DNA from 3 places in the Vibrio floridensis genome. Region 1 is predicted to be linked to each of the others. Evidence: riboswitches for the same ligand, from Rfam matches in the RefSeq annotation. Region 1 holds a riboswitch; each other region holds the start of a gene.
What was found. A riboswitch is a leader RNA that binds a small molecule or an ion and turns the genes downstream of it on or off. The one in region 1 is predicted to bind thiamine pyrophosphate.
Positions count from the first base shown of each region.

Region 2: another riboswitch for thiamine pyrophosphate. It lies ahead of thiD (bifunctional hydroxymethylpyrimidine kinase/phosphomethylpyrimidine kinase); the one in region 1 lies ahead of thiB (thiamine ABC transporter substrate binding subunit).
Region 3: another riboswitch for thiamine pyrophosphate. It lies ahead of thiC (phosphomethylpyrimidine synthase ThiC); the one in region 1 lies ahead of thiB (thiamine ABC transporter substrate binding subunit).

Region 1 is NZ_JAKGCY010000015.1:67,866-78,641, forward strand. Features, by position in the region: gene mgtE (magnesium transporter) at 1-645, shown strand, start outside; gene pmbA (metalloprotease PmbA) at 726-2,069, opposite strand; gene yjgA (ribosome biogenesis factor YjgA) at 2,187-2,744, shown strand; gene thiQ (thiamine ABC transporter ATP-binding protein) at 2,828-3,532, opposite strand; gene thiP (thiamine/thiamine pyrophosphate ABC transporter permease ThiP) at 3,526-5,133, opposite strand; gene thiB (thiamine ABC transporter substrate binding subunit) at 5,143-6,150, opposite strand; TPP riboswitch at 6,217-6,333, opposite strand; gene LZU85_RS17785 (flavin prenyltransferase UbiX) at 6,363-7,007, opposite strand; gene mpl (UDP-N-acetylmuramate:L-alanyl-gamma-D-glutamyl-meso-diaminopimelate ligase) at 7,024-8,385, opposite strand; gene fbp (class 1 fructose-bisphosphatase) at 8,727-9,743, shown strand; gene ppa (inorganic diphosphatase) at 9,885-10,415, shown strand; gene LZU85_RS17805 (DUF2799 domain-containing protein) at 10,486-10,776, opposite strand, start outside.
Region 2 is NZ_JAKGCY010000010.1:96,585-107,360, forward strand. Features, by position in the region: gene LZU85_RS15025 (DUF3360 family protein) at 81-1,535, shown strand; gene LZU85_RS15030 (ACT domain-containing protein) at 1,700-2,095, shown strand; gene LZU85_RS15035 (bifunctional GNAT family N-acetyltransferase/carbon-nitrogen hydrolase family protein) at 2,179-3,711, shown strand; gene LZU85_RS15040 (mechanosensitive ion channel family protein) at 3,816-4,412, shown strand; gene LZU85_RS15045 (mechanosensitive ion channel family protein) at 4,581-6,197, opposite strand; TPP riboswitch at 6,473-6,570, shown strand; gene thiD (bifunctional hydroxymethylpyrimidine kinase/phosphomethylpyrimidine kinase) at 6,644-7,483, shown strand; gene LZU85_RS15055 (phosphatase PAP2 family protein) at 7,591-8,367, shown strand; gene LZU85_RS15060 (TetR/AcrR family transcriptional regulator) at 8,690-9,133, opposite strand; gene LZU85_RS15065 (hypothetical protein) at 9,516-9,806, opposite strand; gene LZU85_RS15070 (Cof-type HAD-IIB family hydrolase) at 9,956-10,756, opposite strand.
Region 3 is NZ_JAKGCY010000019.1:24,549-35,324, forward strand. Features, by position in the region: gene LZU85_RS19075 (aminopeptidase P family protein) at 1-600, shown strand, start outside; gene thiH (2-iminoacetate synthase ThiH) at 782-1,906, opposite strand; gene LZU85_RS19085 (thiazole synthase) at 1,943-2,716, opposite strand; gene thiS (sulfur carrier protein ThiS) at 2,721-2,930, opposite strand; gene LZU85_RS19095 (HesA/MoeB/ThiF family protein) at 2,911-3,747, opposite strand; gene LZU85_RS19100 (thiamine phosphate synthase) at 3,737-5,071, opposite strand; gene thiC (phosphomethylpyrimidine synthase ThiC) at 5,074-7,017, opposite strand; TPP riboswitch at 7,164-7,262, opposite strand; gene crcB (fluoride efflux transporter CrcB) at 7,334-7,714, opposite strand; gene LZU85_RS19115 (multicopper oxidase family protein) at 7,838-9,223, opposite strand; one part of gene LZU85_RS19120 (IS630 family transposase) at 9,576-10,034, shown strand; one part of gene LZU85_RS19120 (IS630 family transposase) at 10,036-10,611, shown strand.

The sequences.
Region 1 (10,776 bases):
ATTGATGAAAACCAGCATCTGGTTGGCCGTATCACCATCGATGATGTCGTCGACGTTATTCGTGAAGATGCCGAACACTCAATGATGAGTATGGCGGGTTTGAACGATGACGAAGACACCTTTGCTCCCGTGGTTAAATCGGCGCGTAAACGCAGTATTTGGCTAGGGGCGAATGTGCTCGCTGCCTTAGCGGCCGCATCGGTTTCCAACATGTTTGAAGCGACCCTTGATCAGATGGCAGCAATTGCCGTTTTGATGACCATAGTGCCTTCCATGGGGGGCGTAGCAGGCAACCAAACGGTCGCGTTGGTGATCCGTGGTTTGGCACTGGGCCATATCGGTGATGCCAACAAACGCGAGCTGTTGATGAAAGAAGCGGCGATCGGTTTTCTCAATGGCGTGTTATGGGCGTTGATCATCGGTGGTATCGTGGTAGCTTGGAAAGGTAACTGGCTACTCGGCGGCATCATTTCCGCCGCGATGATGACCAACTTAATTATTGCGGGCATTGCCGGGGTAACCATCCCTATCCTGCTCAAGAAGATGAATATTGACCCAGCATTGGCGGGCGGTATGGCACTGACCACCGTCACCGATGTGATTGGCTTATCTGTCTTCTTAGGCCTCGCGACTATTTTGATTTAACGACATCCCCCCTTAAAAAGAAAAGGTTGCTCAGTGAGCAACCTTTTTTACGCTTATCAAACAGAATGTGCGAGAAACACTTATTCGCCTGCGATCTTCATCGATTCAAGCAAAATAGAACCGGTTTGAATTTGCGAACGCGTTTCTACATCGCTACCGACCGCAACAATTTTCTGGAACATCTCTTTCAAGTTCCCCGCAACCGTAATTTCAGAAACAGGGAACTGCAGTTCACCGTTTTCCACCCAGAAACCTGCTGCGCCACGCGAGTAATCACCAGTCACTACGTTGACCCCTTGTCCCATCACTTCAGTGACCAGTAGACCAGTCCCCAGCTCTTTGAGCATCTGTTGGAAGTCTTGTCCTGTCGATTGCACAAACCAGTTGTGGATACCACCTGCATGCCCCGTTGGCGCCATATTCATTTTACGCGCAGCGTAACTGGTGAGCAGATAAGTGGCGAGCACACCATCGGTGATGATTTCGCGATCTTGCGTGTAAACCCCTTCGCTGTCGAATGGGCTCGATGCCAAACCACGCAGAATATGCGGACGCTCAGAGATATTGAACCACTCTGGCAGCACTTGCTTGCCCAAATGATCAAGTAAGAAAGACGATTTGCGATACAAGTTACCGCCACTGATCGCCATCACTAAATGACCGATAAGCCCGGTTGCCACATCCGCGGCAAACATCACCGGGTATTTGCCTGTTTTTAGCTTGCGTGCATCTAAACGTTCTATGGTTTTTTGTGCCGCTTCGCGACCCACTTGCTCCGGTGTCCACATGTCATCGCGATGACGAGCGACGGTATAGCTGTAGTCACGCTCCATTTCGCCATTTTTACCTTCACCAATCACACAACAACTGATGCTGTGGCGACTCGAGGCATAACTTGCCAGTAAGCCGTGGCTGTTGCCGTAGACGCGAACGCCGTAATGGCTGTCGTAACTCGCACCATCACTCTGCTTGATTTTGTCGCTATAGTTGAGTGCGTGTTCTTCTGCTGCGATGGCAACTTTGGCAGCGTAATCTGGATCTGGCGTGTCAGGATGGAACAAGTCCAAATCAGGGATGTTCTTCACCATCAGTTCTGCTGGTGCAGGCCCAGCACAAGGATCTTCCGATGTGTACTGCGCAATATCCAAGGCCGCCAAGACGGTCTGTTCAATCGCTTTTTCACTGAGATCTGAGGTTGATGCGCTGCCTTTACGCTGACCACGATAAACCGTAATGCCTAAAGCGCCATCACTGTTAAACTCGACGTTTTCTACTTCACACATGCGAGTCGAAACACTTAAGCCCGTGGTTTTGTTGATCGCAACTTCAGCACCATCGCTATGTTGCGCTGCCAGCGCGAGCGCTTTGGCAACCGCGGCTTCGAGCTCAACTCTTTGCTGAGCAACTTGCTGTTTTACATCCATATCTCAATCATCTTTGATTTGTAATGGCATAAGAATAACAAGAATTTCGCTTTCTCCCCACGATTCTTGTTAAAATAGGGCTAATCTTATTTTGAGAAAGTGATATAGGCAGAAAAGATGGCCCGTAAAAACCAAAAAGCGCCATGGGAACCGGAAGAAGAGTTCATCTTAGTTAGTAAGTCTGAGATGAAGCGTGATATGGACGCGCTACAGAAGTTGGGTGAAGAGTTAGTGGAACTCAAACCTTCGGTGCTGGCTAAGTTCCCAATCAGCGAAGAGTTACTTGATGCAATCAAAGATGCGCAGCGTTTTAAAAACGAAGCACGTCGTCGCCAGTTGCAATACATTGGTAAAGTGATGCGCCAAGAAGATCCAGAACCAATTCAAGCGGCGCTGGACAAAATCCGTAACAAGCACTCACAAAGCACCGCCGTGCTGCATAAGTTAGAAACGCTGCGTGAGCGTATTGTTGAACAAGGTGACAGTGCAATTGATGATGTGGTTGCCCTTTACCCTAAAGCAGATCGCCAGCGTTTGCGCCAGTTAGCTCGTATGGCGACAAAAGAGAGACAGGCGAACAAACCACCAAAGTCGTATCGTGAAATCTTTCAAATCTTAAAAGAGCTTAATGATGATGCGGTGTCAGACTCGATCGAAAACGAGTTAAAACCGTAACAGCGACGCTGTTGAGGATATGAAAAAAGGTTGGCGCACTGCCAACCTTTTTTATCTCCGCACCACATGCCGCCTTTTATCTATCATACTGCGGCTTGGAAAAACTCTACCAACTCTGGGTGGCTGTGCTTTTCATTGAGGCTCGCAATGGGTCCATGCGCGGCAATGGTGCCCTTGTCTATGTAGGCAAAGTGGCTAGCAATGGCACGTGCATCACTTAAATGATGTGTCACCATCAAGACCGTAATGGCGCGCTCTTGCGCCAGCAGTTTGACGAGCGAGAGCATTTCTTCACGCAAGACTGGATCAAGTGCGGAAAACGGCTCATCCAGTAACCAAATTGGGTTGGGCTGGACAAAACAACGTGCAAGGGCCACTCGCTGTCGCTGACCACCAGAGAGCTGTTCAGGCAGCCGATCTAAATAGGCTTCAATGCCAACCTGCTTTGCCGCTTGCTCCACTTGCTTTTGTTGCTGCGACGTCAGTTTCAAACCGGGATGCAATCCCAACGCAATGTTGTCGCGCACCGTGAGATGAGCAAACAAATTGTGTTCTTGAAACAACATCGAGAAAGGACGCTGCGCAGGAGAAAGCGTATTGAGCAAGCGCCCATCCAATGCCATTTGGCCCGACTGAGGCGCAATGAACCCCGCCAGCAGTGCCAGCAAGGTTGACTTTCCGGCCCCACTTGGCCCCATCAACGCCACAATACTGCCTGCTTCTACCTCTAAATCAAAAGCAAACAGATCTTGATGATAGTAATAATGCACCTGTTGCAGCGTTAGCATGGCGCCTTCTCCTGATGTTGATTCGATTTGGTGCTGAGTAAGGACTCACTCAGGGCAAAACAGCCGACACTCAGCAGCAATAACGTGAGTGACACCACCGCTGCCGCCTCCATTTGATAACTGCCGAGTAACTGGTACAGATAGAGCGGTAGGGTACGAAAATCTTGGCTACCAAATAAGGCAATTGCGCTCAAATCACCTATGGAAAACATAAAACAGAGCGCAAACGCATTGGCGAAAGGTTTACGCAGTGCGCGCCACTCAACGATTTTAAAACGATTCCACCCGCTTAAGCCCAGTGTGGCAGCCAAGTATTGGTACTGCTGCTCGCAATGCAACATCGGCTGAGCGAGCGTTTTAATGGCGTACGGTAATGCCATCAAACTGTTGACGATGATGACGATCAACAGCGCCAAACTGAACACATCTGCAAAACTGCGCAGCAATAAAAACAGCCCCGTACTCACCACCAAACCTGGCGTCACTAAGATGATGGTGCCCACCATCTCAATGCCGTCTGCGGGGTATCGTAGACCACGCAACCGCCATGCACGACTGGTGAGCAAAATAGCAATCGCCGCGCCCACGGCTAACGTGGCGGCGCCAAACGCCACACGTAACGAGGCCCCCAGAGCGGACCAAAATCGACCATCACTGATCACGTCGGGGAGCTTGCTGTTTATCCCGCTGGCCACCACAAACAGTAGCGGCGGAACCACCAGCAGTGTCGCCAGTGCTATCCACGCATAATCCCACATCAAATGACGCTTAGAAGCTGGGGTTAATTGAACGAAACGGGTGTGGCTACCAACCGAGACAGGCAGCGGTTTAGTCAATCGCTGCAACGCCAACACCAGCAAGCTACACAATAGCATTTGCCAGATCGCCAGTAGCGCTCCAGCTTGTAAGTCAAAATCAAATTTTATCGCTTGGTAGATAGCCAGTTCGATGGTGGTCGATTTTGGGCCGCCACCGAGGGCCATGACCGTGGCAAAGCTGGTGAAGCAAAGCATGAACACTAAGCCACACACATGTGGCAGTTGCTGGCGCAATCGCGGCCATTCGACCCAACGAAACTTCTGCCAGCTGTTCATACCAAGATGAGCCGCCAATTTGTGCTGCTCTGCCGGAATCGACTCTAAGGTTTGCAGCAGCAATCGCGCTGCATACGGCAAATTGAAAAACACGTGCGCGAGCAAAATGCCGCTCAATCCGTAGATCGAAAAGGGCAATTTGGCGTCAAAGCTCGCCAATACACTCGCCAACCAACCACTGTTCCCATAAATGGCCAACAAGCCAAACACGCCTACCAATACTGGCAGCACTAAAGTTGACGCAAACAATTTGAGCAATAGCGAGCGGCCAACAAAATGTCGCCGAGACAAGGCGTGTGCGACAGGAAGCGCCAAACCGACACTCAGCAGCATCGACAGCGTCGCTTGAAGAAAACTAAATTGCGTAACATGGCGGTAATAAGGATCTTGCCATACCGCCGTGAGATCCAGCGTCGGCGTCGCCAACAAGAGCACCGAGAGAGCAGAAACAACAAAGGTCGCGATGATCATCGCGACCCCAATGCCCAATTTAGGAACCGAATTCAATGCGACGCCTTAAAACGTCAACGCGCTTTGCCATTCGCGAATCCAAGCTTTACGCTGCTTCGCCACCTCTTCCGCAGTGAAACTCAATGCTTTCTCAGGCACCGTCAAACTGCTATAACCTTCAGGCAAAACAACATTCGTTACCGGATACATCCAGTTGCCCGTAGGCATCGCACCTTGGAACTCATCGCTCAAAATGAAACTCATAAACTGATCAGCCAGCGCTGAGTTCTGGCTACTTTTCACTTTTGCGGCGACTTCCACTTGCATGTAGTGCCCTTCACTAAAACCCGCCGCGGCATATTGCGCATCATTTTCGGCAATCAGGTGGTACGCAGGTGAGGTGGTGTAAGAGAGCACCATGTCCGATTCGCCTTTGAGGAACATCGAATACGCTTCCGACCAACCTTTCGTGACCGTCACGGTTTTCTTCGCCAGTTGCTGCCATGCGCCCGTCACGTCATCGCCATACACCGACTTCATCCACAGCATCAAACCTTGACCGGGCGTTGAAGTGCGAGGGTCTTGGTAGATGACTTTCAGATCGTCGCGTGATTCCACCAGCTCTTTTAAGCTTTTGGGTGGATTCGTCAGTTTGCCTTTGTTGTAAACAAACGCAAAGTAACCGTAGTCATAAGGAATAAACGTGTCGTCAGCCCAACCATTTGGCAATGACAGCGCTTGGGTGTTCACTTGATGTGGCGCCAGCAAACCTGTGGTTTTGGCTTCTGCCATCAAATTGTTATCCAAACCTAAAACAATATCCGCTTTGGTATTGCTGCCTTCTAAACGTAAGCGGTTGAGAATTGACACCCCATCGTCCAGCGCGACAAAATTCACATCGCAGCCGCACTGAGCTTCAAATGCTTTTTCGACTGTCGGGCCGGGGCCCCAATCGGAGGCAAAAGAATCGTAGGTGTAAATGGTTAAGGTTTTGTCCGCCGCAAGTGCAGAAGAAGAGATGCCCATCATTGACGTGATTGACGCTAGGGCTATCAGGTTTAGAGTGTGTTTCACTGCTCGCTCTCCATTTGGCATGAGTTGAGCGGCACAGGCTTGAGGTAGGTGTTAATCGTCCTTGCTAATTAATCCCGACTCAATTCCTACGCCAGCATTATCTGGTTCAGGTTTACGGGTCCTAGGCACTGGCCTAATCTCAGCCTCTGTGATGCACACAGATAAGCTCCCCGATGAGTGGTTCGGATTGTAATCGGAATGACCTCTCTTGGCTATACAGAGTCACCGTCATTACGATGATCGTATCCCCAACGCGGCACCAAAACCTGTTCAATGCCGAGATGATCTAAGATACGCGCGACCATAAAATCAATCAGATCGTCTATCGACTGCGGTTGATGATAGAAACCGGGCGCGGCGGGCATGATGGTGACACCGAGCTGCGAAAGCTTGTGCATGTTTTCAAGATGCAAGGTCGAAAAGGGCGTTTCACGCACCACCAAAATCAATTGGCCACGCTCTTTCATTACCACATCCGCAGCACGCTCAATTAAATTGTCCGACATACCATGAGCAATCGCCGCCACACTCCCTGCCGAGCAAGGGCAAACCACCATCTGCTTAGGGGCGGCCGAGCCAGAAGCCACTGGCGAGAACCAATCGTCTTTACCACACACCACCAGCTTGTCGGCATCACAAGCCAAATGGGCCACCAGCGCTTGCTGCGCTGCGTCAGGATTGGCTGGCAGTTTGAGACCATGCTCGGTTGCCAATACCACTCTTGCCGCAGAAGAGATCAGCAGGTAGACACGGTAATCTGCCGCCAGTAGTTGCTGTAATAAACGTAGCCCATAAGGCGCGCCAGAAGCGCCCGTAAAGGCTAACGTGATCGATTTTTCTTGGTTTCTCATGCTCATCTAATGTATGTATTTTCTAGCGCGTTGAATTCTCTAAAGCGGTCAGTAATTTGCCGTGAATGCCTTCAAAACCGCCATTGCTCATGACCAAAATTTGCGTTCCCGCCTCGGCGCGCTGCGCAATGTTCGCCACAAATTGGTCAATGTTATCACTGGTGAATGCCGGTTGCTGACATTGCGCCGCAACGTCCTGCACCGACCAAGCAATTGACTCTGGCTGGTAAAGGAACACTTCATCCGCCTGCTTGAGTGAAGCTGCCAAAGTCTCTTTGTGCACGCCACGTTTCATGGTGGCTGAGCGTGGCTCCAGTACCGCGATGATTTTCTTATCACCCACCTTATTACGTAAACCTGCGAGAGTCAGTTCAATCGCGGTTGGATGATGGGCAAAATCGTCATACACCGCCACGCCATTGATTTCCCCTTTCAGCTCTAGGCGACGCTTGGTATTAATAAAGCGCCCTAGTGCCTCACAAGCCAGATCTGGCGTCACACCCACATGACGCGCCGCTGCAATCGCCATCAACGCATTATCGACATTATGATCGCCGACTAGGTCCCATTGCACCGTGCCTACTTGCTCACCCTGCAGCCACACTTCAAAGTGTGAACCATCTTTGCTGAGTTTGACCGCTTGCCACTCGCCGTCCTGACCAGAAAACTCCTGGTCACTCCAGCAGCCTCGTGACAACACATCCGCTAATGCGACGTCTTGCTTGGGCGCCAAAATACGGCCATTACCAGGAACAGTACGCACTAAGTGGTGGAATTGTCGCTTGATCGCTTCAAGATCATCAAAGATGTCCGCATGATCAAACTCTAGGTTATTCATGATCAAGGTGCGAGGATGGTAATGCACAAACTTAGATCGCTTGTCGAAAAAAGCACTGTCATATTCGTCGGCTTCGACCACAAAAAACATGCTTTCGCCTAAACGCGCGGAGACACCGAAGTTACCGAGCACGCCACCAACAAGAAATCCCGGCTGGTAACCACAATCTTCCAAAATCCACGCCAGCATGCTCGAGGTAGTGGTTTTGCCATGTGTGCCCGATACCGCCAATACCCAGCGGTCATGCAACAAAAACTCCTGCAGCCACTGCGGCCCAGAGGTATAACGCAGGTTGTGATTCAACACATATTCCACACATGGGTTGCCTCGGCTCATGGCATTACCAATCACCACAAGATCTGGCGCAGGATTGAGTTGCGAAGGGTCAAAGCCTTCAATAATTTCAATACCTTGAGATTCAAGCAAGGTGCTCATCGGTGGGTAAACGTTCGCGTCAGAACCGGTCACTTTGTGGCCTAACTGTCGAGCCAAAATTGCCGCGCCACCCATAAAAGTGCCGCAAATTCCCAAGATATGAATATGCATCAATTGAGTCCTGCCATCTGAATAATTTCTACCGTCTCATTATCATGATAACCATAAGAAAAGCGAGCGGCTTTGTTTGGCTTCTGCCACAACTCGCCCAGTTTTCACGCTTTTCTGACCATTATTTACACGTATTAGCGCTTAGGTTTATCGAACCCAAGGATGTAATCAACCCGTTGCACTCGACAAACAAATTGAGATCTGCGTCGGTTACTTCATTACCATTAATAAGATCTAAACCTTACACTTACTTCGAGCGCAAACGATAACCTTCGTCACATCCATCAAGAGATGCCGCTCAAATTCCCCCAACATTATTCAGCGAAGTTTAAGGAAATAACATGTCTGGAATGCGCACCCTTGGCGAGTTCATTGTTGAGAAACAAGCGGACTTCCCCCACGCTAGCGGTGATCTCTCTTCCCTTTTGTCGTCGATTCGCTTGGCGGCCAAAATCGTTAACCGTGAAATCAACAAAGCTGGCTTAGTTGATATTACTGGTGCTGCGGGAGCAGAGAATATACAAGGTGAAGTCCAACAAAAGTTGGATGTCTACGCCAATGAGAAGTTTAAATCGGCACTCGAAGCACGCGACCAAGTGTGTGGCGTAGCGAGTGAAGAAGAAGATGAAGCGGTCGCTTTTAACAAAGAACTAAACAAAAACGCCAAATACGTGGTGTTGATGGACCCTCTTGATGGGTCATCGAACATCGACGTTAACGTTTCTGTCGGCACCATTTTCTCTATCTACCGTCGAGTTTCTCCTATTGGCACCCCTCCTACTCAAGAAGACTTCTTGCAACCAGGACACAAACAAGTCGCTGCGGGTTACATCATTTACGGCTCTTCCACCATGTTGGTGTACACCACGGGCAATGGCGTGAATGGTTTCACCTACGATCCATCACTCGGCACCTTCTGTCTGTCGCACGAAAACATGATGATCCCGAAAGATGGCAAGATCTACTCGATTAACGAAGGCAACTACATTCGCTTCCCTATGGGCGTGAAGAAATACATTAAGTATTGTCAGGAAAATGTGCCAGAAGATGGCCGTCCTTACACCTCACGCTACATTGGTTCTTTAGTCGCTGATTTCCATCGCAATCTACTCAAAGGCGGTATCTATCTTTACCCAAGCACACAAAGCCACCCTCAGGGTAAGCTGCGTTTGCTGTATGAATGCAACCCGATGGCCTTTTTGATTGAACAAGCAGGCGGGTTGGCCTCAGATGGCATAAAACGTATCCTCGATATCAAACCAACGGAATTACATCAACGCGTGCCTTTCTTCGTCGGCTCCACCAATATGGTGAAAAAAGTTGAAGAGTTTTTAGAAATTCACCGTGACGAAGCCTAAAGAATGAGACAAAGCGCCTGCAACAGCAGGCGCTTTTTGTTAGCCACTTTGGAAAGCCCAACGCACTCGGTTTACAGCTCTGCCTGTTTGCGGCTAAATTATCACCGTTCAGCCCAAAAACTAAAGAAAAGGAAATCACTCATGAGTTTAAATAACGTCCCGGCGGGCAAATCACTGCCTGATGATCTGTATGTGGTTATTGAGATCCCAGCCAACGCAGATCCGATCAAATACGAAGTGGACAAAGAGTCTGGCGCGGTGTTCGTTGATCGCTTTATGTCAGCGCCGATGTTCTACCCATGCAACTATGGCTACGTTAACCATACCCTTTCGCTGGATGGCGACCCAGTCGATGTGTTGGTCCCAACACCTTACCCATTGATGCCAGGTTCGGTTATCCGTTGTCGCCCGGTGGGCGTGCTTAAAATGACGGATGAATCCGGTGAAGATGCCAAAGTCGTCGCGGTACCTCACTCAAAACTGTCCAAAGAGTATGATCACATCCAAGATGTCAACGATCTTCCTGAATTGTTGAAAGCGCAGATCACCCACTTCTTTGAGCGCTACAAAGAGCTTGAATCGGGTAAGTGGGTCAAAGTGGATGGCTGGGAAGACGTGGAAGCAGCGCGTAAAGAGATCTTAGATTCTTACCAACGTGCACAGAACAAATAATCCTTGCCCATTGAAAGACAAAAGAGCTGTGTGAACACAGCTCTTTTTGATCATCACCGCTTTTTTGTTCTTACAAACCCCCAGCCGTCGACATTTGACCAGAGACGTAGTCTTGCTTGAAGAAAGGGTCAACATCATCACAAATGCCGTAGTAAGGCTTACCAATCACTCCCAACAAATACGCATTCTGTTGGCAGTACTGCTGTTTACCTTCTTGATAGCCCATTTGATATGACGTCAGCAAAGAAGTGGAAAGCTCACGTGGTTGTGCCAACTTGAGTAAACGAGCCTCACTCAAAGCTAACTTACCATCCAACGCAGTTTCTTCGCCAAAGCGGTGCCAATCTGATACTTGCTCCGA
Region 2 (10,776 bases), on a different contig from region 1:
AATAATGATTCACGTCAAAAATAAATCACCTTCCACCTCTAATAATAAATCAATCAAAAAGGATTTATTATGGAGTTACCATGAGCCAACACGAATCATCTAGCTATCAGTCTCGTCGTCGCAAGGCGAACGAGTTTTCAACTCGATCGGAATACTTAGAGCATGAGCTGAATATTCTTTCTTTCAAAAAATGGCGTGTACACTTACCTTTCCGTGACTTCGGTATTGAGATCGAAGACTGGGTACCTGCCATTGCCGCGACTATTGGTAAAGTGGTGATGGTCACCGCAATGGTGGCCGCTTTCGCCGCCCAGTTTGGCCTTTCACCTGAATTTGTTGCTGAAAACGTACGCTATGAGTTGATCATCGCAGGTCTTTTGTTTGTTATCTTTTTTTCCGCGATTTTAAACCCTAGAGCCAACTTAGCCGGCACGCACGGGCCCATGATTCCATTGATTCCACTTGTTGCCGCAGCGGGTGGACACCCACTCGCTCTAGGCATCATGGTTGGCATGTTTGGTTTGATCCTCAGCGCCACCAAAGGCGGCTCAAAACTGGTTCGCTTAACCGGTGAAGGGGTTCGCGGTGGATTGCTAATCTACTTGGGCGCGGTGGGGCTGATTAGCCAACTGAGCAGCTTTGAAAACTGGTCTATCGCTTCGGGTATGGAATCCGTTTCGTTTGTGGTGATCTCTACGACTATCGTGATCTACGCCTATTTGGCAAAAATTGAAAAACGCTGGTTGGCGATCCCGCTGTGTTCGTTAATTGCTGGCGTGGTTTCCTACTTAATGGGCGTGCCTTTTGAGTTCACCACAGAGCCTGGCTTACCAAACATGAGCCCATTCTACTGGTGGGGCGAAGAGACAGGGTGGCAATTGGGCTGGCCTGAGTTTGAGCACTACATTGCGGTGATTCCTTTCGCGATTTTGGCGGTTGCCATGTGGTCACCCGATTTTCTTGGCCACCGCGTATTCCAAGAACTGAACTACCCAAAAACCGCCAAAGATGCACTGATGGATGTGGACGACACCATGACGGTTTGTTCTATTCGTCAGATCATCGGTGCTGGCCTTGGTGGCGGTAACCTCGCCTCTTCTTGGGGAACGTACATGATCCCTGCGGCGATTGCCAAACGCCCCATCCCAGGAGGTGCTCTGCTTACGGGTATTCTCTGTATCGTTGCTGCTGTGTTGGGGTATCCGATGGATCTGGCGATGTGGGAACCGGTACTGCGCGTTGCGCTGTTAGTGGGCGTATTCCTACCGCTACTGGAAGCGGGCATGCAGATGGTACGTAACGCTCGTAACTCGCAAAGTGCGGGGATTTGTATGTTTGCTTGTGCGCTGGTTAACCCCGTTTTCGGTTGGGCAATTACCATGCTGCTTGATAATACCGGCCTCATTGGCAACCGTGAACGCAGCGAAACCTTAAACCGTACTGACCGTTTAGGCATTCCACTCGCAACCGTATTGGTTTGTGTTGGCGCATTAGCGGCGGTGGGTCAATTACCGGGCATTCCTGCACTTCTTTAATGCTTGTTTTGCCGAAAGATCCGCTCAAAGGGCGGATCTTTTTTTTGAATGCTCACTCAAATTAGCTAAACTGATCCGCCATTAGTTTGATTCAATGGACTTATTCTCTCTTGCTTCCTATGCTGCGTGAACACATATCCCGTCACGCAATACAAGGAAAGATCATGGCCGGCATAACCGATTTACAGCGCTTACTTCAATCAATGTCCCCGAAATTGATTGAGGGCGAATATGTTTTTTGCACCGTCGACGGCCCACTTAAGGACTATCTACACCTTAACCCCATCGCCACATTTCGTGAGCAAGAAGGGCTCACTTTGGTGCTCGAAGCTCAGCAAGCCGAACAAGCAGGGTTGACTACCGATAGCCGTTTTTGTTTGATTACCCTCACCGTCCATTCAAGCTTAGAAGCCGTCGGGCTAACCGCCGCTTTTGCCAGCAAGTTAGCCAGTTATGGCATTAGCGCCAACGTGATTGCTGGTTATTATCACGATCATATTTTTGTACCAAAAGGAAAAGCTCACGAGGCAATGAGCGCACTCACTGAGTTGACTGCGTAGAAAAATTCGCCAAAGCCCCCGCTTTGAAAAAACCGTTGCGATAATGTTAGAGTATAAAAAACGGTTATTCAGGATAAGGATATATGAAGACACCCACCCCAAAGCTTTCATTACGCATATTGAAAAAAAGTGATTACGATCAAGTGGCCAGTTTAATGGATTTGGTTTTTCACGACGTCGGCGGCGCTTGGCCAAGAATGACCATAATGGATCTCATTCATCAATTCCCTGATGGACAAATCTGCATAGAGGATTCCGGTAAAATCATTGCGGCAGCGCTCACCATCAAAGTGGATTATAACCGCTTCTCTCTCCCCCATGTCTATACCGATATCATCAATGAAAACAACGTAATACAACACAAATCAAATGGCGATGCCTTGTATGGCCTCGACGTATTTGTTCACCCGGATTATCGCGGGCTACGTTTAGGTCGAAGACTGTATGAAGCGCGAAAAGAGCTGTGTCGAAGCAATAACCTCAAAGCCATCTTGGCAGGTGGTCGAATTCCCGGATACAAGCCATACGGTGGAAAACTGCCTGTGGCAGAGTACATAGAAAAAGTCTCACGCAAAGAGCTTCATGACCCAATTCTCTCATTTCAGCTCTCAAACGATTTCGATGTGAAGCGCATCATGCGCCATTATCTTCCCGAAGATGACAGCTCACACGGTTACGCAACGTTACTGGAATGGGACAACTTCTTTTATGAAGAAGACGTCTATTCCGTTCATGACATCGAGAAAACGATTGTTCGTATCGGCATTGTGCAGTGGCAAATGCGCATGGTGAACGATTTGGAAGACTTGTTGGATCAGGCGGAGTTTTTTATTGATTCGCTGTCAAAATACAAAGCGGATTTCGCACTCTTTCCGGAGTTCTTTAACGCGCCTTTAATGGGATTGGCAGAAGATCAAAACTCTGTTGAAGCGATTCGCTTCCTCGCCTCGTTCTCTGAGCGTGTCAAACTGACCATGTCTCAACTTGCCGTGACCTACAACATTAATATCATCGCAGGCAGCATGCCTGTTTTAGAAAACGGCCAGCTTTACAACATTTCTTACTTGCTTCGTCGTGATGGCACGGTCGAGTCCCAGCATAAAATCCACATTACCCCGCATGAACAACGAGATTGGGTTATCGATGGCGGCGACAAAGTTTCTGTGTTTGACACCGATGCGGGACGTATTGGGATTTTGATTTGTTACGACAGTGAGTTTCCAGAGCTCGGACGTATGCTGGCTGAACAAGGCGTGCAGATCATTTTTGTTCCGTTCTGGACGGATACCAAAAATGGTTATCAACGTGTGAGAATTTGCTCCCAAGCGCGCGCGATTGAAAATGAATGTTATGTCGCCATTGGTGGTAGTGTTGGCAACCTGCCTAGGGTCGATAACGTCGATATCCAATACGCTCAATCGGCAGTGTTCTCACCTTCAGACGTGTTCTTCCCACACGACGCCACCATTGCAGAAGCAAGCCCAAATACGGAAATGATCATCTTTGCCGATGTAGATTTGGATAAACTCAAGCAACTGAACATGGAAGGCTCAGTGACCAACTTACGTCATCGACGAATGGATCTTTATGGTGGATTTACTCTTAAAAAAGAATAGATACGAACCAAGCCATTGACACTTATTATGAACACTCTTTTTTATTGGTGCTTTAGCATAAATAGGTTATAAAAACGCTCAACAAACCAATGAGTAACAGCTTGATGAATCAGTGGACTAATTTTGAACAGTGGAGTCAGTACATTCCTTCTGACTCCTTCCTCTTTAAACTCCTTATGGCGCTGGTGCTGCTCGCCGCGTATCAGGTTGTCAAAAAAATCACCAACCGTGCGGTGGCCAATTTGGCCCTCTCAAAGGGTGTGAATAAGGCAAGGCAAAGCTTTATTCAACGGGCGTTTAACACCGCGTTACTCTTTCTGTTCGCCTCGATTTTTTCGGTGATCGCAGGAATCGGATACGGTGATGTGTCGCTGTTCCTCTCTTCTATCTTTGCGGTCTTAGGGGTCGCCTTCATTGCTCAGTGGTCAATTCTTAGCAATGTCACCGCAAGTTTTTTGATCTTTTTCGTCTTCCCTTACAAAGTGGGCGATCGAATCAAAGTGGTGGACAAAGATGAAGACATAAGCGGGGAAATTCTCGATATCAGCATGTTCCATGTGCTGATCAAGCACGATAATGGCCATGTGATCACCTACCCCAATAACTTGATGTTGCAAAAAGCGGTGCTTAAGTTAGGGCAAAAACAGCCACAAAGCGCCAAATCAACCGCTCGTCTTTACACCAGAACCAAGAAAAAATAGCACTGCGCGTTGCCATTATCCCAACAACAAAGCCCTGTTCTCTTGCAGACGACTTGTCCTGCGAAGAATAGGGCTTTTTCATTGTGCGAGTTGGGGAGTTAAGTCACGAAAAGCTCAAACAGTGTGCTTGAGCATCGTGGTCATTCGCGGCGTTGTATCACGAAACCCCTACGGCAAGGCTTGTGCGTCAAACGTGGCAGGCACGATACGAGAACCATTGTTTTCAACAATTTCCATAATGCCTAAATGAAGCTCCTGCGCCGCCACTTGATAGACAGGTAAGCTCTTGCTGCCAATGTAGGCAAACACGTTAATCTCTAAACCATGGGCACCGAATCCTCTAAAGGTCACGCGCAGCGGTTTTTTATCTACTTTTTCGTGATTTTCCAGCAGCGCTTTGATCTCTTCGATGATCTTTTTTAACTGTGCCGTGGTGGTGCTGTAATCCAAACGAATGTCTGTTTTAAAACGGATTTTTTCTCGTTCGGAAATGTTCTCAATTTCCATCTCAGCCAACTTGGCATTGGGCACATGGATCACGGTGCGGTCAATCGTTCGCACACGCGTACAGCGCAGGCCAATCTCTTCAACCGTGCCACGAATACTGCCAAAACTGCAGAAGTTACCTACTTTAACGGGAGCCGCAGAGTAGAGCGTCATGGTACCGATGAAGTTCTCCAATGACTGCTTCGATGCCAGTGCCAACGCAACACCACCAACCCCCATCCCCGCTAACAATGCAGTTGCGTTAAAACCGTGATACTCCATCCAAGAAAGCACAGCAAACACGAGTACGATAATGCGAAAGAAAGTAAGAAATGGCCTCACCATCGCGGCACTTTGCTTATTGCCTTTGCCAATCAAACGCTCGCGCATCGCATACTGCAATAAACCGATGAGCGCCCACCCTAACCACAAGCTGGAAATGAAAAACAGGTAACCGTTATCAATAAAGTCTCGTGCCGTTACGGTAAGCGTCGTGTTGGAGAGCAATGAGTGATCCAGCCCCAACGCCAAGAAAAAAAGCAGTGGGCCAGAAAAAAGATTGGCTAAATCCTCTTTCATCTTCATTTTGCTGCGCCGGACCAACCAACTAACCAAAAGAGCGAATGGGGTAATCACTAAGAATGACGCAACAAGATAGGAAAGCAGTAACGCGATCTCCCACAAATTAAGTTTGAAAACATATCCACGTGGCACGTTCTCAATAAACCACTCGCTGAGTGGTCCATAACCCAGTTCTTCATAAAGTTTGGGTACCATCGACACCGTGGCATTGGAGATTTTCCAAATTTTTCCTAGGCTTTTACTCGGTACTTGCTGCAACAACAAGGTAATATCGGCATCCTTGATGGTGATGATACCAAACGAGTCTCGATATTCAGGGAGAAAATCCTCTTGTGCACCAGCGGGCGTGTCATTGATCTCCTGCAAATTAATCCAAACGTTACGCTCAATAATCGCGTGCAGCTGACGGGCGTACTCTTCGGCTTGATTTGGATTCAAATGAGAGGGCAAATAGCGCATATCAAGATATTTCGCCGCCTTGGCATAATTTTGCGCATACGCAGATTCCAAAAAGCCATTCAACGCGCCGCGAGGCGTGTCGCGTTGTAAGCTGTCTTTATACTGATAGGGCAACGAGAGCTCCGCATCACTGGCGGTGGTCGCACTGACATTTTGCTCTTCTGTCATGCCAAGTAATAAGCTACTGGGAATCGCCACTGCGATTGAGGGAAAAAAACAGAGACAAAGCAATGCTGCTTTAAGCGCATTTAAAACCATTTCACGTCCATTTGGGTTAGCAATCACCACTGAATTTTATCGTCCTATTCCACCTTCTGACCAGAAATAGTTAACATTGTGAATGAGTTGATGCGTTATATGGGATGAGCCAAATCTCTACTTCTCTATCCAACGTTCATTTAAAAACCATCCACCCCATCATCGCTCAGTTCCTTTGCGATCTTGCTTTCTGCCTTCCCTTACGACACAGATAAAGATTTTTCTCTCCCTGAGATTCTCTAGTTACATCCTCTCTGTTCGCTGCTATGATTCGGCCCATATAGTCGGGGAGCCATTAGGCTGAGATCGCAGCGCGAGACCCGTAGAACCTGATTCAGTTAATACTGACGTAGGGAACTATTGTGAAGCGGGGGCGTTTTCGTCCATGCTCTATCATCTAAACCGTGATAAACACAGTTCCTGTACGTCTTGTCATAGGATGCAAGATGATACTGACTTCTCTCAATCGACCTTCCATTCCCACCGTTTTAACCATTGCAGGCTCAGATAGCAGTGGAGGAGCTGGCATTCAAGCCGATATCAAGGCCATTTCCGCGACTGGCGGTTATGCGTGCTCTGTGATCACCGCTATTACCGCTCAAAATACTCAAGGGGTCACCGCTGTATTCCCTATTCCTGAACAACATATTGCTGCACAACTTGATGCGGTGTTTTCAGATTTAAATGTCCAAGCCGTAAAAATCGGTATGCTGGCAGATAGCCAAATCATTCAACTTGTCGCAGACAAAATTCGTCACTATCGCCCTTCAAATGTCGTGCTTGATCCTGTGATGATATCCACCAGCGGGCACGCCTTACTCGAACCTAAAGCTGTATCAGCACTCAAGCAGGAACTCATTCCGTTGGCCGATATCATCACGCCAAACCTACCTGAGTATGTGGAACTGACTGGCCAACCTTTACCCAATAGTGAAACCGAAATGAGCGAAGGGATCTCTGAGTTAAAGCGTTTGGGCTGTCGCAATGTGTTGCTCAAAGGAGGGCATTTAGAATATGGGGAAAACAGCAGTGATCTCTTGATCACCCCTGACGTGTGTGAGTTTATTCGCAGTAAAAGACACGCAACTCGCAACACACACGGCACCGGATGCACACTTTCATCGGCCATCGCATCGTATCTGGCCCAAGGACATCGCCTGCACAAAGCGGTGTTTCTTGCGAAACAGTATATATCGCAAGCCATTTCACATGCTGACGAACTTTCTGTCGGCAAAGGAAGAGGGCCTGTTAACCACTTTTTTGCTGGGCACATGCATGTTCGTTGAATTATGAAAACTCATCTTTCTTTTATCCACATGATTTGACAGCAACTTGATATAGAGGAACGACCCCGTCGCCTATAATCAGCGTTTTTCATCACATAAGCCATTTAATGAAAACGCTACTGATTGCCAAACGCCAACGATTACTGGCCCTGACTGTTTTGAGTTTGGGCCTTGTACCGATCATTATCTTGGGACAACATATCGACCTGTTCTCTCATGTCTCCGATGCAAACGGATTACTCTTTTCACTGCTCACCGACTCAGCAGGCAGCAAAGGCTTCATCATTACGCTTATCGCCTTTTCCCTACTGGCCTTATCGAAAACAATAACAAGGGCTGCGGTAGTAAAACAAATGCCTATTTTGGTTCTATTGCTCTTACTCAGTTTTGTCGGTAAATCTGCTCTCAAACTCGGGACCGAAGTACCTCGCCCCTATACGGAAGTCATCAGCACACACCAACTGATTGATTCGCCCGGTGCTTTCTATCAGTTAAGCCGACTGCAACAAAACGAGGTCATAAAACGCCTTGATGGTGAAGTGAGTCAATGGCGACTTCAACATTGGTTAGGAGAAACTGACTATTCTTTCCCTTCAGGTCACACTCTATTTGCAAGCCTTTGTGTTGCTTTCTTTGGTGGTATTTTTCTTAACCAAAAACGCTATTTGGCTTTGACGTTGACGCTCACTTGGGCAATAGCTGTGGCATACAGCCGCTTGTGGTTGGGTATGCACCACCCAGCCGATCTCTATGGCTCATTGGCATTTATCTGCTTGGTGGTCTTGCTTCTACCCCACTCGCTACCACTGCCTGAGTACATTGAGAAAACTTTGTTGGATAAGGGCATCATCGCTTCCGACGAAAACTCAAAGAGACAAGATTAGGCAAACGGTAGAAATGGGGATCAATAATGAAGCAGTAAAATGACAAAAACTGAATAGTGTTCAAAATGGGAGAGAAAAGAAGGTCGATTGGTAAAAGTAGGACAACCAAGCGACCAAAAGCTATTTAAGCTAAGTTAGTTTTACAACCAAAGCATAGAAAGTGTTGTCTGTGAGGACCAACTCACTGAGACGGGGTCATTATAGCGACACGAATTGGAAAAGAAAGAAATAAAACCTATCATCCGTTATTTACTGTTTTTTTTGTGATATTGACATAAGGAATAATAGGCTATTTATTGCAAAGAACACTTTCCTTTAAAGCTCAGCATATCGGGCAGCTAATATGGACGATTGCGTAACCTATCGCCATATAGAGCGCCTTCTCTACTTCTTCTTGATCTCCTGAAATTCGGCTCATTAACGACTGTCGCCCTTCTGCACTGCAAATCATTTCACCAACATTTTGGATCAGATTTCTAAACATACGGTCTTCGTTCACTGCCTTCACCCAAGAGCTGTAAAACTCGTCAGGTGATGAGAACTCAAGTGCTTGAACAATCTGTTCAACAGCTTTCGGCTTCAGCTCACCTAATAATTCTTCTTTACGCTTAAAATGGCCATTAACGCAGGAACGACTCACCCCTGTTTTTTCTGCAATTCTGCTGTAGGTGAGATGCTCATACCCTTCCAACAGGAGTATTTTAAATGAGGCATCAACGATGGCTTGACGTGTTTTTTTGGCCGTAGCTTGACTAACTCTTGGCATAATCCCCTCCTGCTAAAAGCAGGCAAATCCTATCGCTTCCCTGACGTTGGCTCAAGGTCCTAACAACAAAAAGTGGTCCAACTTTAGCGGAATCCTTTCACATATCATCCGTTATTATTATTATCAATAAGGCTCAAAAAGCACAAGAAACAATCGATATGCATCAATTATTGATACCAATAAATCTAGACAATATCATTTTATAACCACCTCGCCACCCCAAAAATAGAAGATAACATCCTATATTAATCATCCAGGATCAACCCATTTGTTTAATGAATACTAACTTTATCAGTACATATAAAAAATCCCTCACAAAAAGGTGAAGGATTGAATGAAGATATCAAATGTTCAATGATGTCGAGTTGTCAGCACTGCTTAGTCAAAGATCTCGCATCAATATTTCAAACTCTTCTTGAGCGTCTTCAACAAGATGTCGTAATTCTTGCGCGTCTGCCTTCTCAAGCATCATTTTCCAAGGCGAACTTAGCTTTTGGCACTCGATGACCACACCATGGCTATGACTGGAGAAAGACAAATGCTCAAAATCAGCAACGTAGTGTTTCTGTTCTCCCATCATCTCAACATCAAGCTGACCAACAGGATTGATTTCAACGTGCGCATATTGCTCTGGCTTGGTGCTGACCCGATATTCCCTATGTACCGTAATCATGATTCCCTCCAAACATTTTTGTAGCAACCCAACATCAGTGTAGAAGAGAAAAACACAACCCAAAGAGAAATCACCCCTTATGTTGATCCAAGTTAAGAAAGCACCGACTAATGCGCTATTCGATATAGCAACTCACCGTAAGGAGAAAATCAGCCTAAAACTTGCTGTTTAATGATGTGCATAACCCCAGCCTCACGATTACTTGGCGCTTCAAATCGTGCTATTTGCTTGACCGTTTCGTGAGCATTCGCCATCGCATAGGAATGGTAGCTCTGTTTTAGCATTTCAACGTCGTTGAGATAGTCACCAAAACTCATCGTCTGCTCGTAGGTGAAACCCAACGATTGTTGCAAGTACTTAATCGCCGCCCCTTTCGACGCCTCGGCATGCATAACGTCGAGCCAAATCTTCGCGCTGATCACCACCTGATGCGTTTGACCAAATGCAGCATTCATTGTTGGAAAAATCTTTTCTTGTGAGCCATCGAAATGACAAATAGCGACTTTGATAAAAGGTCCTTTTACCTCGAGCAAATCGGGCACTGACTGACAACGGTGGTAATATTTGCTGATCTCTTGCAAAGCACGCGAATCGTCTGTTTCAACGTAAGCAGAATCTTTGCCACACAAAACGATATGAGCGCCTTTGACTGAACGCGCAGCTTGAATAATCTCAGCGATGTCATGATCATCAATCACACAACTGTAAAGTTCTTTGTCTTGATGCATCACCAAAGTGCCATTTTCAGCAATAAACATCATTTGATCTTTGATGGGTTTGAAGGTCTCAAGCAAACTATAGTATTGGCGTCCAGAAGCGGCCGAGAAAAGTATTCCTCGCTCATCAAGCGCCTGGAAAAGTTCAAAAAACATCGGGTCTAACCGGCCCGATTCGTCTAACAAGGTACCGTCCATATCGGCAGCAATAAATTTGATTTCTGGTAACGACATTTCATTCAAGCTCAAATGGA
Region 3 (10,776 bases), on a different contig from region 1:
GACTCTGGCGGCCAATATCTAGATGGCACCACCGACATCACTCGTACGGTTGCCATCGGCCAACCTTCAGCAGAAATGATCAAACAGTTTACTTTGGCTCTGAAAGGCCATATTGGTGTGGCTCGTGCTCGTTTCCCGAAAGGCACTCGTGGCTATCAAATTGATACCCTGGCTCGTCAACACCTTTGGGCGGAAGGCTACGACTATGATCATGGTACTGGTCACGGTGTGGGCCACTTCCTGAGCGTGCATGAAGGACCAGCCAGCATTTCAAAACGTCAAATCGACGTACCCCTTGTCGAAGGGATGGTGCTCTCTAACGAACCGGGTTACTACCGCGCGGATGCGTTTGGTATTCGTATCGAAAACTTGGAACTGGTGGTTGAGAAGCAAACCCAAGGTGACTTCCCTATCTTGACCTTTGAATCTCTGACTCGCTGCCCAATCGACAAACGTAACATCAATGTCGATATGCTCACGCGTCCTGAACTCGCTTGGCTAAATGACTACCACCAAAAAGTGTGGGATGACATTAGCCCATTGGTTGAAGGTGACGCACAAGTTTGGCTACGTGAAGCGACGCTACCACTCAGCCACTGATAAGCAATAGACACTGCCATTTGCAAACAATAGAAAAAGGGTTAAGGCAAAATGCCTTAACCTTTTTGTTTCACGTGAAACACATCCACATGCCACTTTCGCTCTTTGCTGACATTATCGAACCGCGCTCAGACTCGCTCGATAACGACTGTATTGCCTAAGATAAGATTAGCTGTTTTGGTTAAGAGAACCGAGCCCCAGAATAGGCGGCATGCCAATCGCGCCATACGGGATCGAACCCTTTACTACGAATCATCTGCTCCACTTCTGCCGCGCTCCTTTCATCACTGATCTCAAACTGCTCGAGTTCAACATCAGGCATTGCATAACCGCCCGGCTGAGTTTTCGATGCCGCTGACATCGACGTGATACCCAGTGGTAGAACGTTATCACGAAACAGCGCCGACTCGCGTGTAGACAACGACAACTCGACTTCTGGATTAAACAAACGATAGGCGCAAATCAGTTGAACCAGCTGTTTATCACTCATCACAGATTTGGGCTGCAACGCCCCTGCGCAAGGACGCAAGCGAGGAAATGAAATTGAATAGCGTGTCTGCCAATAGGTACGCTCCAAATAGTCCAGATGCGCAGCAACGTAGAAGCAGTCCGTACGCCACTCCTCCAAGCCGATCAGTGCACCAATGCCAATTTTATCGATCCCCGCTCGCGCCAAACGGTCAGGCGTTTCGAGACGATAGTTGAAATTGGTTTTGTTGCCACGCAAGTGATGTTGTGCGTAAGTCGCAGGGTGATACGTTTCCTGATAAACCATCACAGCGTCCAAACCCAAAAGCTTCAACTCTTGATAATGCTCTTGGCTAAGCGGCTGCACTTCCATCGCTAGATAGTTAAAAGCGCGTTTGATTTGCGGCAGCACTTGGCGGAAATAATTCATACCAACCTTGCCTTCATGCTCACCCGTCACCAGCAAAACGCTGTCAAACTTCATTGCCTTAATCGCCGCCATTTCTGCATCGATTTCTTGCACCGTGAGTGTGCGGCGCTTTAGGCGATTCTCCATCGAGAAGCCACAATACGTACACGCATTGGCACAGAGATTGGAAAGATACAGTGGTATATAGAGCGATAACGTATTACCAAAACGTTTACGGGTTAACGCATAGGAACGCTGCGCCATCGCTTCTAGATAGTGCTCCGCGGCTGGCGAAATCAGCGCTTTAAAGTCTTCTAAATCGAGTTTGTTTTTACTCAGCGCTCGCTCGACATCGAGCGCGGTTTTAGCGTAGATCGATAATCGAATATCGTCCCAATTGAGCTGATTAAAATGTTCGACGAAACTCATGGTGTTGCTCCGGTCAACAGACGGCCCTTTCTTTTGCTAAGAAAGGCACTCATCGAGAAAAGAGGTCAATGGGCTGGATGCCACCGCATGCGACACTTTGCCAGCAAGCCCCGACTCATACGCCAAACGCCCTGCCTCAACCGCCAATTTGAATGCACGGGCCATGGCGATGGGATCACGTGCAGCGGCGATCGCGGTATTCACCAGCACCGCATCAGCACCCAGTTCCATCGCATAGGCAGCATGAGACGGTGCGCCAATCCCCGCATCCACCACAACAGGAACCTTCGCTTGGTCGATAATGATTTGTAAGAAGTCTTGCGAAACCAAGCCTTTGTTTGAGCCAATTGGCGCCCCCAAGGGCATGACAGCAGCGCAACCTACTTCTTCCAATCGCTTACACAACACAGGGTCTGCATGGCAATAAGGCAACACCACAAAGCCATCTTTGACTAGCTGCTCTGCTGCCGCCAAAGTTTCAATCGGATCAGGCATCAGGTATTTCGGATCGGGATGAATTTCCAACTTCAGCCAATTAGTGCCCAATGCTTCACGCGCTAAATGCGCGGCAAAAATGGCGTCTTTGGCGTTTTTGGCACCAGAGGTATTAGGTAGCAAATTAACACCCGCTGACAACAGTGGTGACAAGATGTCATCTTGCTGATTGTGGATATCCACCCTTTTCAGCGCCATAGTGGCAAGCTGTGAACCTGATTGTTCGATGGCTTGTGACATCAATTGGCTGTTGGCAAATTTACCGGTGCCCGTGAACAAGCGAGAATGAAATTGTTTGTCTGCGATTTTGAGCATGTGCTTATCCTCCAGCAATCGCCTGAAATAGTGAGATAGCATCACCACGACTGAGCGTTTTGGTTTGCCATTCGCTGTGTGGGACAACTTGATTATTGATTGCAAACACACAACCCAAGTTAGGTAGTGAAAGTTGCTCAATAATGGATGCCAACGTCGCATTGGTTGGCACCTCGTAGCTTTCGCCGTTGATGCTAATTGCTATAGTGTTCATTGCTTGATTCCTGTTTCTGAATCTGACAAACGCGGCAACTTGGATCTTTCACTACCGCCAATTGCTGCCAACTTAACTTGAGCCCATCAAACAGATGCAACTGATGGCAAGTGGTTTGAAACGCGCCCGTTGCCAGCTTTTGAATCGTTGCGATTGCCTGATAATTTCCCATTAGCCCCACGACAGGGCCAATCACCCCAGCATCACTGCACTTGGTCTGCGTGGCATTTTCTGCAAATGGAAAAAGGCAGTGGTAGCACGGAGCGTTTGCTGAACTCGTTGCCGACGAGGTATCTTGCTGGGATTGGATTGAGTGGTATGAACTAAAATCAAACGCAATGAATTGCCCTTTCCAGCCAATTGCCGAGGCCGACACTAATGGGGTACGTTGATTCAGGCAGGCTTGGTTGATCAGTTGGCGCGATGGAAAGTTGTCCGTACAATCGAGCACAATGTCCGCCAACATCACTTCCAAGTTGAGACGTTGCTCATCCAAACGTTGGCTAATGGTGCGAACGCGCAATTCTGCATTGAGCTGCTTCAACTGCTCTGCGAGTGCATCCACTTTGGGGCTGGCGAGATGTTGCTGACGAAAGGCAATTTGACGCTGCAAATTACTCTCTTCAACCACATCATCATCCACCAACACTAAATGGCCGACGCCCGCAGCAGCCAAATAAAGCGCCGCTGCGTTACCCAGACCACCGCAACCGACGACCAACACATGTGCTTGAAGTAAGTTGGCTTGCCCCAACTCACCGATTTCCGTTAATGCAATTTGTCTTTGATAACGAGTAAAGAGCCGATCATCCAACATGATTGGCCTCACTTGTTGGCTCAAGAGTATGAGTCGATGCTGAGTCTAAATGCACCTGTGTTGTGTTAGGTGTCATGACTTGCTTGAAGTACTCTATTACCGCTTTCACATCTTTCGCCAAGGTAATCGCTCTCACTACCGCTAATGAAGAGACACCACATTGCCATACCGTCGCCGCATTGCTTTGATCAATACCACCAATGGCTACCGTGGGAACGCCGGTGATGGACTCATCATAAGGTATGGTATCAATCAATTGCTGATAGAGTTTTAATCTCACCAGCCCTTGCGGTAATGAAGGCATTTGTTTTGTGGTGGTCGGGAAAATGTGCCCCAATGCGATGTAACTTGGCTGGAGTTGAACAATGCGTAACAGCTCATAATAACCATGCGTAGATAACCCTAACGCGATGCCTGCATTCGTCAGGGCGGCTAAATCAGCCACCTGCAAATCTTCCTGCCCTAGATGTACGCCATAGGCTTGATGCAGAATCGCTAACTGCCAGTAGTCGTTGATATAGACTTGCGCGCCATAGTCACGACCTAGCTGGATCGCACGCACAATCTGTTGCTCCAAATCGACTTGGTTTGGATCTTTAATCCGCAATTGGACCGTTTTAATCCCCAAAGGCAATAACTTCTCAATCCAACTGACATCATCAACCACCGGATAGAGCCCTAACTGTTGAGCGATAACCCGCGGAAACGCTTTTGTTAACCCTTTAAGATTGTGGCTTGGTAAGATGTCGAACTCATCCAAATGCAACACTGGGGTAGGAAACAAAGCAAAATCCGACACCCATGTTTCACGTGAAACATTCAACATCGCACGCGCCAAAGTAAGGCAATCTTCGATTGGGAAATCAAGTGCACTGAGTGTGACCACCCACGCCAAATGCCGATAAATCGATTCTACGCTCTCGTTTTGAGAGTGGTTTTGGCGTGATAAAAATCGTAGTGCGCGAGTTTCATCGGCTAAAGGATGTCGCCAAACATCAAACGCCTCACCTTGCACCCCTTGCAAATTGATCAACAGCGTCTTGGCATTGCACTCTGAGCGCAAATAGGTGGATACCTCTGTGAGAGCAAGCGAATGATGGTAGTGAAGCGCAAAGTCATGCGCTCCGAGATGACGACTATCGTTATGGATAAGATCCGTCTCGAATACGACTGTTTTGGCTGAAGAAATCAGTTGCAGTGTACGAGTTGGGCTAACGCCCAACTCAATATAGTCAATGGCAAAACCTTGCTGCTTTGCCAAGAACAAACACTGCTGAATTTCTCCCGTCAGCTCAATAATGGCAGAAGGAATCAGCAGTCTCATACTTAACCCTCTGCCACTTCTTCGTGACTCACTGCAGGATGGTACAACTCCGAACCCGACGCTTTGAATTCCGCGGACTTTTGCTTCATTCCTTCCAATGGGTCATCCAACAGCTTCACTTCTATCGCCTGTCCTGCCTCACCTTGTTGTCCTTTAGCGTACTCACGAACCTCTTGCGAAATCTTCATCGAGCAGAATTTTGGACCACACATCGAACAAAAGTGTGCCACCTTGCCTGATTCCTGAGGTAAGGTTTCATCGTGGAATGCACGCGCCGTATCGGGGTCAAGAGAGAGGTTGAACTGATCTTGCCAGCGGAACTCAAAGCGTGCTTTTGACAAGGCATTGTCACGAACTTGTGCACCCGGATGCCCTTTAGCTAAATCCGCCGCGTGTGCAGCCAGTTTGTAGGTTATCAAGCCAGTTTTCACGTCTTCTTTATTGGGTAGACCTAAGTGTTCTTTTGGCGTTACGTAGCAAAGCATGGCACAGCCATACCAACCGATCATGGCTGCACCAATCCCAGAAGTAATGTGGTCATAGCCAGGGGCAATGTCGGTGGTCAGTGGACCCAAGGTATAGAATGGTGCCTCATGACAATGTTTGAGCTGCTCATCCATGTTCTCTTTAATCATGTGCATCGGTACATGCCCAGGACCTTCAATAATCACTTGGACATCGTACTCCCACGCGATTTTGGTCAGTTCACCCAATGTTCTAAGCTCAGCAAACTGCGCTTCATCATTGGCATCGGCAATCGAGCCAGGACGCAAACCATCACCTAATGAGAGCGCCACATCGTACTTCGCACAAATCTCACAAATCTCGCGGAAATGGGTATAGAGGAAACTCTCTTGATGATGTGCCAAACACCACTTAGCGATGATCGAACCGCCACGCGAGACAATGCCCGTCACGCGTTTCGCCGTCATTGGGATATAGCGCAGCAGCAAACCTGCGTGAATCGTGAAGTAATCCACCCCCTGCTCAGCCTGCTCGATCAACGTATCACGCATCACTTCCCACGTTAGGTTCTCAGCAACGCCATTGACCTTCTCTAGTGCCTGATACATAGGCACGGTTCCAATCGGTACTGGGCTGTTGCGTAGAATCCATTCGCGAGTTTCATGAATGTTTCTCCCCGTCGACAGATCCATCACCGTATCACCGCCCCAACGAGTCGACCACACCAACTTCTCCACTTCTTCTTCAATCGACGAGGTCACCGATGAGTTACCAATGTTGGCGTTAACTTTCACAAGGAAGTTGCGGCCGATGATCATCGGCTCGGATTCTGGGTGATTAATGTTGGAAGGAATGATCGCGCGACCTTCCGCGACTTCACGACGCACAAATTCTGGGGTAATTTCCTTAGGTAGATTCGCACCAAAGCTTTGCCCTGCGTGCTGCTGAGTCAAAACTTCATCTTGATATTTGGCGCGCCCCATATTCTCGCGCAAAGCGATGTATTCCATCTCCGGGGTGATGATTCCCTTACGCGCATAATGCAACTGAGTGACACAATGCCCAGTTTTGGCGCGACGGATGCGAGGCAGATTGCCATATCTCAACTCGTCCAGCGTTTCATCTTCTAAACGCTCTTTCGTGTAGACTGAGCTGACATCATCAAGCACTTCGGTATCGGCACGCTCTGTAATCCACTCTTCTCTTAACTTAGGAAGGCCATTATAGAGGTCGATTTGATGAGTCGGGTCCGTGTAGACCCCCGAGGTGTCATACACTCTTACCGCTTCATTTGGCTGAAAGATCGGTGCCTCTTTGGTCCCGCCAACTAAGCTGTCTGCCAAGGAGATTTCGCGCATTGGCACTCTAATGTCTGAGCGAGAGCCCTCGACATACACTTTGGTGGAATTGGGATACGGCTGTACAGAAAGTGTATCGATGAATTGTTTAGCTTCCAGTCTCGCTTGCTTGCGATTCGACATAGCATTTTTCCTTTCTTGTTATGCTGGATAAAAAGGTTTTGGACAAAAATGCTTGGCGGAAAGTTGTGACAAGAGGCGTTGAACACACAATTTAGAGTTTCAATTTGTGGATTCAAGCTTTGATAAGACACCAGTTCGCACTGGTACAAGTATCTTCTCTTGTTCCCTTCGCAGGTTCTAACCTGATCAGGTTCAACGGATCCCGAATAAACGGTCTCAGCCCTAAGGCACTCCGACAAGTGAAGCGATTATATGAAATCGGCTTGGTTAAACCAAGCCGACCTGTTTAAAATTTGACTCAATTTCGCTCATTGCTTCACGATTTAAGTAATTGGAAGCCAACCCAAGCAGCAGTGATACTCAAGGTCACGTTTAACACTACGTTTAAGCCCATTTTGAAAAATGCGCCTTGCTGCATCAGCAATACGTTATCCATCGAGAATGTCGAGAACGTTGTTAGTGCACCCAAAAAGCCCAAACCGATTATTTGTCGCCATGGCTCTGTCGCCAACAACTCACTCTCAAAGGCGGCAATTAAGAGACCCATAATAAAAGAACCGACCACGTTTACGGTTAACGTGCCATAAGGAAAACCTCTGCCTAACAGCACAACACAGAGCTCTGACACTAAGTAACGAGAACAAGCGCCAAATGCGCCGCCCAAAGCGATGAAACCCAATATCGCAAATTGACTCATAGCAACCTCACAAATCTAATGGCCACATTGTAGCCACATCCACACAGAGATCGAGTACAAAAAACAATAATTTCATTTAGACAATGTATCTGTAAATCGCCAAGATTTAAAAAGTTACAGGAGTCACTTTACTTCAATATATCCCATTAATCCGGTTTTCATATGTTCAATTACGTGGCAGTGATACATCCAGCGACCGGGGTTGTCCGCAACAAACGCCGCTTTGGCACTGCCATTCTTGCCTAGCAAAACAGTATCCGTATGAAACGGTTCTGCGAGCATCTGGCCATTTAATTCCAATACGGTAAATGTGTGCCCATGCAAATGAATGGGGTGATGGTATTGCGTCACGTTCTTAAGATTAAATATGTAGGTCCGCCCTCGTTCTAACGTCGCTAAAGGTGCTGGAATTGAATCTTGGCTCATCCCCTCCCAAGCGCGTTTATTCACCAACCAAAAAGTTGGCAGAGCTTGGCCAGATTTATCCATCGGAGTAACAGCACCTTCCCACTCGAAGACAAAATCAATTTGTTCAGCCGTATCTAAATCTAACGGCGCAATAGGGTTGAGCGGCAATGTTGGCAGTATATTCTGGTTTAATAGGTCCGATTCAACCGATTCGAATGCACAAAGAGGAAACGGTAACTTCCCTTTCATTTGTCGCACATAGAAACGCTCTCCAACGGCTGGGGCAATTAACCCGAGATCAACCCTCATGCCAGGCCCAATCTTGTGCTCAGAGAGCTTATAAGGGGTTTTTATTGGGTTTCCATCTATTGCTATAACCCATGCGTCCGCACCTTCAATAGCGATAGGATAAGTGATGGTATTATCCACATTTGCGATTCTAAGTCTCGTCATCGCATTCGCTTTCAACGGATAGGTGGGCTCATGGGCGCCATTCACAGTTCCCCACTCACCGGGAGTTCCCATACGGGCACTTAAGCGTGGGGCCAATAACGATTTCCACTCACCTTTCTCATTGAGATGCCAATGCTTAAGCATTAGAGCATGGTCTTCATCAAAAGAAACTGGCTCTGCTTCATCAACAATGATTAACCCAACTAGCCCCATACCTAGCTGCTTGACACTGTTCATATGCGGGTGATACCAAAATGTCCCTGCGTCAGGTGGAGTAAAGCGATAGGTAAAGCTCTCCCCTGGCATAACGGGTTTTTGACTCAAAAAGGGAACACCATCCATCTCAATAGGTACACGCAAACCATGCCAATGGATTGTCGTTGGCTCGTTGAGTTTGTTGGTGAAGTGAATGATCACTTCTTCTCCTTGTCGACAACGAATCGTAGGGGCAGGGATAGCACCATTAAAGGCGAGCACATCCGTAGCAAAACCAGGCACCACCTCAGCAGTAGCCGGTTCTGCAGTCATCTCATAGACAAACCGCCCATGATGAAGCGATGTTCTACGCGAAAGTGAACACGCAGGGAGAAGCGTTAATGCGGAAAACGCCAATGAAGTTTGAAGAAAGCGGCGGCGAGAAATATCCATATGTGGCCTACTGATTTGATTGATTGCCTAAGTGTAACTAAATATTAATAATCATTCTCAACAATCTATCAAAGTAATGCTAAAGACTAGTTGATATGCTGACAGATGAGTCAAAACGCAAATGTATTAGATTACAGCCTAGATTTAACGCAGTTGGGTGAGGGTTAAGGCTGTCTAGTTCCAGATGTAACCAAATGGAACTTGGGTGGTTAGCCTCACAAGAGCTAAGTTGTATGAGTACAAACAAAAAGATCCCCAACATCTCTGCTGAGGCCTAGAATAAGTACTAATACCAACCTAACTAAAAATATGATCTAATTGAGACTGTTACTTCTTCGTGATAAATGACGCTATGGACAGTCTCAATAACATTGATTTCACAAAACTTGCTAGCCAACAAAAATCTATTCAAATGAAGATGCGATTGCTCGCATTGGCCCATTTTAAAGAGGGTCACTCTCGAACCCAAATTGCTAAGTTCCTTAAGGTAAGCAGAACCAGTGTGAATAAATGGGTACAAACCTTCCTTGAAGAAGGGCTTGAAGGACTGCAAGAGAAACCAAGAACGGGTCGCCCTGCATTTCTTAACGCGGAGCAGCGAGAACAATTAAGTCAGTATATAAAAGCTCGAGCGATGGATTCGTCTGGCGGTCGATTAACTGGTAACGATATTCATGCTTATATCGTTAATGAATTTGGCAAACACTACCACCCAGATTCGATCTACTACTTGCTCAACCATATGGGCTTTCCTTGGATAACTTCACGCTCCAAGCACCTTCGTCAATCCCAGCAAATCCAAGACGATTTTAAAAAAATTCAAAATTGAAACGATCCTTAAGATCCCCGGTCACATGGGGCTTGATAACGTCGATGTCTGGTTTCAAGATGAAGCAAGATTTGGCCAGCAAAACACGACAACTCGACTTTGGGCTGAGCGTGGCTCAAGACCCAGAGTGGTAAAACAGCAGCAGTTTGAATATGCGTATTTGTTTGGCTCAGTATGCCCTGCTAGAGGTATTGGTGAGGCAATGGTCGTTCCTTGGGTTAACAAGGACATTATGGTTGAGCATCTGAAGCAGCTCTCCGCAGTGACCGAAAAAGGTCGTCACGCCGTGGTCATTATGGATGGCGCGGGTTGGCATACAAATGACATTGCTGAGCCATTTGATAATGTCAGTATCATCAAGCTCCCACCCTATTCACCAGAGCTAAACCCAATAGAACAAATGTGGAGTTGGTTAAGACAACACTATCTCGGCAATCAATCTTTTGCGGATTACGAAGACATTGTCTCCAAAGTATGTAGGGCTTGGAATAGTTTTGGGGAACGCTCGGCCAGAGTCGGACAGATGTGCTCGAGAAGATGGATAGACCTGACCAGTTAATTTTCCAGATTGGTACAAGTGGCTGACGGCTGGGGTTGCAGTCAACGGGCAAACCTTTTGCGGGACTCGTTGGTCGCAGACCAAAATAATACAACAGAAACAAAAAAACCTCAGCATTTCTGCTGAGGTCTGGAATAAGTGGCGGAGCGGACGGGACTCGAACCC